2 regions of the Bacillus paramobilis genome follow, and region 2 is predicted to be linked to the other one. Evidence: riboswitches for the same ligand, from Rfam matches in the RefSeq annotation. Region 2 holds a riboswitch; the other holds the start of a gene.
What was found. A riboswitch is a leader RNA that binds a small molecule or an ion and turns the genes downstream of it on or off. The one in region 2 is predicted to bind cyclic di-AMP.

Region 1 (2,479 bases), 1.1 Mb from region 2:
ATTAAATGTTCCGTTTGTCCTTGGAAAGCTACAATTAAAATAATCGATGCGATTCCAAGTATAATAATTCCGTTTGAGTATCCTAGTCGGTCTCCTCTAATCATAAACATTCTCGGTATAAACTTGTCTTTTGCAAGGTTGACTGCTAATAGTGGAAATGCAGAATAACCTGTATTAGCAGCAAGAATTAATATTAAAGCAGTTGTACCTTGTATGAAATAGTACATGAAATTACGTCCAAAAGTTTGTTCAGCAATTTGTGAAACAACCGTTACTTCTTTACTTGGATTAATTCCGTAATAATAAGCTAAAAAGACAATTCCTGAAAATAAAACGGCAAGTAATGCACCCATTGCAAGCAATGTTTTCGCTGCATTGTTTGGTGCAGGATCTTTAAAGTTTGGAATTGCGTTGGAGATCGCCTCAACACCTGTTAAAGCAGAGCTTCCTGAAGCAAATGCTCGTAGCAGTAAGAACAAACTAATTCCTGCAACTGGTGTTCCAATTGGCGTGTGTAATGTCGGTGAAACTTGACCAGTTATAATATTATAAATACCTACACCAATTAATATAAATAGTGCTAGAACAAATAAATAAACAGGATATGCTAAAACGGAAGCCGATTCCGTTACCCCTCTTAAATTTAAAATAGTAATAAATATAACAAATATAATCGCAATGATTACATTATGTGCATGTAAACTAGGAAAAGCTGATGTAAGCGCATCTGTACCTGCTGATACACTTACTGCAACAGTTAAAATATAATCGACTAATAAAGACCCTCCAGCTATTAACCCCGGATTCATCCCTAAATTTTCTTTTGATACAACATACGCTCCTCCGCCATGCGGATAAGCGAAAATAATTTGTCGATAAGATAAAATAAGAGCAGTTAATAACACTAATACCCCAACAGCTATCGGAATGGAATACCAATAAGCTATTGCCCCAAGACCTGCTAATGCAATTAAAATTTGCTCCGGTCCGTATGCAACCGATGACAATGCGTCAGAAGATAATATGGCTAACGCCTTCGTTTTATTAAGCTTTTGCTCTCCTAACTCAGTTGATTTTAACGGCCTTCCAATTAAAAACTTTTTGATAGATGAAACCACTGCTGTCCACTCTCCAATAATTTTGTACGAACTTTTCTGCTAGTTACAGCCGATAAACGATTTCTTCAGAAAACAAAAAATGTCTACAAGCCATAACGAAATAGACTTGTAGACATTATATTTTTTGTCGCACAAGCTCCACCTTCCTTCTCAATATAACGCTTACGAGGTTAGCTGTCGGATTCGGGCCTATGAGTAGCCCTACCTTTTTCAAGGATTCACCCCATTGGATTAAGAACTAATCCATAAGAACGGGTCCCCCGTACCATGCGGTTTCAGCGATTTAGAAAATTGAAACTGTGGATTATAATACTCCTTTATTTTCAAAATGTAAACAAAAATTTTTAAAAAGAAAAAATTTAAATGATTGCGCATAATCCGCCGGTAAATATACATAATGAATACTAAAAAATTGATAAAGGAGACCCATATGTCTAAAGAAAAGAAGCCTATTTTTTCCGATTCCTATTTAGATGCATTAGCAAATGAAATTAATCAATTATACGGTAAACGTGAACAGGAAATAGATTTGACAGATAGAACGAAAAGAAATAAATAAGTTGTCATAAAAAAAGAAAGCAATACACTTATATATTGCTTTCTTTTTTATTTTTTCATACATCCAATTCTATTGCTGATTTATTAAGGTGCATTTCTTCATACACTTTCAAATTTTGATATACTGCCCCTAATAATGGTGCTTCTATAGAAAACTGTTCTGCTACATCTAGTAAGTATCCTTGTAAATGCTTCCCTTCAATGGACGAACCTTTTTCCATATCACGCTGCATCGATGACTTCATATCATACGAAATTTTATCAATCGTTTTCATATGTTCTTGGGCAATACTATCCTTTACCGGAGCTCCTAATGCCCTCATGATTTGTACAGATTCCTCAAATAAATTTCGGATGAAATCACGTCCACCTTCACTCTCACGAATTGGACCGATTGGCGCACGCATTAATGTTGTCACACCTGACATTACAGTAATAAATAAATATTTATGCCACATATCTTGCGTAATGTTTTCACTTAAAACAAAACTAGATTTCGTACCTGCAAATGCTTTAGAAATATGCTTTATCCTCTCTGAATCTTGAAGCTTCATTTCTCCAAAGACAAGTCTGTTGGCAGCACTCGTTTGTACAATTTCTCCTTGATCGTTTAACGTCGTCTCGATAAAACATAAACCGCCAATTACTTTTTCTTCGCCGAATTCCTTTTGTAATAGTAATACATGAGCGATACCATTTAACAATGGAATAATGACAGTATTTTCACCTACAAACGGCTTCAAATCTTGAATTGCCTCGTTTAAGTGATACGCTTTTGTTGAAAATAAAATGACATCAAATGG
Region 2 (2,479 bases):
TCAAGTTACGGAAGCTCTTAAATTGTTAGTGGAAGATTACGAATCACTTCGAGATGGACTTGTGTCGTTTGATGTATGGAAGAATGAATATTCATGTATGAATGTGGAAAAGCTTCGTAAACACAATTGTCCTTCGTGCGGAGAGAATGCATTGTATCCGTATTTAAATAAAGAAAACACATCAAAAACAGCTGTTTTATGCGGGAGAAATACAGTTCAAATTAGACCGCCTCATAAAGAGGAAATGGATTTTGAACGATACAAAGAGCTGCTGCATGATCGTGTGAATGATTTAAATGTAAACCCATATTTATTATCATTTTCTGTGGAAGAAAAGAGATTAGTTGCTTTTAAAGATGGTCGTGTACTTGTACATGGAACGAAAGATATAAGCGAAGCAAAAACAATTTATCATCGCTATTTTGGATAGAAAAGGATGAGTGGGATGAAAGTAAATAAAGCTTTAACAATTGCAGGATCTGATAGCGGCGGCGGTGCCGGCATTCAAGCAGATTTAAAAACATTCCAAGAGCTTGGTGTGTACGGGATGACGGCTATTACGGCAATTACTGCTCAAAACACGCTTGGCGTTCAAGGGGTATATCCAGTTCCGTTAGAAGGTATTACGGAACAGTTGAATTCAATTGGTTCGGATTTAACACCAGATGCTGTGAAACTAGGAATGTTATTTAGCAGCGAAATTATTCAAATTGTAGCAGAACATATTAATAAATTTGGCTGGAATAATATTGTACTAGACCCTGTTATGATTGCTAAGGGCGGTGCATCATTATTACAACAAGAAGCAGTACAAGCATTAAAAGAATATTTATTACCAGTAGCAACAGTTGTAACACCGAATGTTCCTGAAGCAGAAGTGTTAACTGGGATGGAGATTCATAATGTTGAAGATAGTAAGGAAGCTGCGAAAGTACTGCATGAATTAGGTGCGAAATACGTGCTTATGAAGGGTGGACATGCAGAATATCAAGGTAATGAGGTAGTTGACTTACTCTTTGATGGTGAGCAGTTTATTGAATTTAGAAGTGAACGGATTCCTTCAAAGCAAACGCACGGAAGCGGGTGCACATTTGCTTCAGCGGTTACAGCAGGACTTGCGAAAGGCTACTCGATTGAAGAGGCAGTTCAAGAAGCAAAACGATTTATTAGTATAGCAATTGAAGAGCCGTTGAATATTGGAAGTGGCCATGGGCCGACGAATCATTTTGCATATAATTTGAATAAAACGCAAGCATAGGTAAGTAAAAAGTCAGTTGTATAGCTGGCTTTTTTTCTGTTTACTTTTTCCAAATACAGGAGTAATATATCAGCCAGAATACATTTTTTTGTAAACGCTGAGTCCAAATATAAGGAGCGGAGGAACCAATTTGTGCAGTGTCACTAGGGGTGAATCTTTCAATTTTGAAAGTAGGGCTACTCTCAAAGTCCGAATCCGACAGCTAACTTCGTAAGCGTCTTGAGAGAGGACGGTGCCATGATGGATACATCACTTCATCAATCTGATTAGTATAGGGGAATATCAATCTATGTTTGAGTTCTTTTATGCTAAGGAGGATGAGGTACATGGAGCTAACACTTATTTGTGTTGGAGAAGAAAGCAAGGTAAATAGTTTAAGAGATTTAGTAGCATTTCAACATGAGTTAATCATTTTTACAGCAAATGAAGAGATAGCAGCTGAAGTTAGGGATTGTGGGTTTGATTGGACGTATAGTTGTAGCAAGGAGCAGGATTTTACTAGTATTTGTGAGTGCATAAAGAAGGTAATTTTACTAGGGGATGAGCTTCCAATCGTTAGCTTCTTTACAGAACACATTCGTTTTTCTTTTCAAGCACCTATTACTGTTGTTACAAGGAATAAACGATATCCAGCAAGGCTCTATGAAATAATTGGAGCTACATTTGTCGTGTTTACGAATTGTGATAATATTTCTTTTTTATTTTTTGAATAGGGCGGAGGAAAAGAAGATGAAGGTGTTGTTACTAGGAGATATAGCGAATCGTTGGGCGGTATCAATAGATCGAGTTCAAGAATTGGTGGTGCTTGATCCTATTTTTCCAAGGCCCTATATTATATTGCCATCGAAAGACGCTTTATATTTAAAAACAGATGTTATCGAATATGAGCAGCTACATGCAGAATTGTCGCAAGTTTATATTCGCGGGAGAAATTTACGTGCTTTTTTACAAGGAGAATAAATAGTGAATGAAAAAAGAGCGAATGCTAAGTGCAACAAGCTATGCACTTTATGTCATTCGCTCTTTTTATTTCGTATTTAAAAGATCATTTCTATGAAAAAGAAAGAAAAGACGAGAAAATAGGTGAAAAAATATTAATAACACTCAATGTAAGCGTTTAAATAGATGGATATTTTCTTATTTTCAGTAATTTGCCTCTTTACAAGTTAAATATAGAGGAGTATATTTACTCTCATAAATCATTCATAAAATTTCCAAAAA

Region 1: linked by a shared signal. The riboswitch ahead of AABL52_RS17720 (APC family permease) and the one ahead of AABL52_RS23265 (hypothetical protein) in region 2 are both predicted to bind cyclic di-AMP.

The regions. Positions count from the first base shown of each region.
Region 1 is NZ_CP151108.1:3,471,814-3,474,292, forward strand. It holds gene AABL52_RS17720 (APC family permease) at 1-1,118, opposite strand, end outside; cyclic di-AMP (ydaO/yuaA leader) riboswitch at 1,263-1,409, opposite strand; gene AABL52_RS17725 (hypothetical protein) at 1,549-1,677, shown strand; gene panE (2-dehydropantoate 2-reductase) at 1,733-2,479, opposite strand, start outside.
Region 2 is NZ_CP151108.1:4,533,147-4,535,625, reverse strand. It holds gene AABL52_RS23275 (thiazole biosynthesis adenylyltransferase ThiF) at 1-430, shown strand, start outside; gene thiD (bifunctional hydroxymethylpyrimidine kinase/phosphomethylpyrimidine kinase) at 437-1,258, shown strand; cyclic di-AMP (ydaO/yuaA leader) riboswitch at 1,344-1,491, shown strand; gene AABL52_RS23265 (hypothetical protein) at 1,585-1,971, shown strand; gene AABL52_RS23260 (hypothetical protein) at 1,988-2,218, shown strand.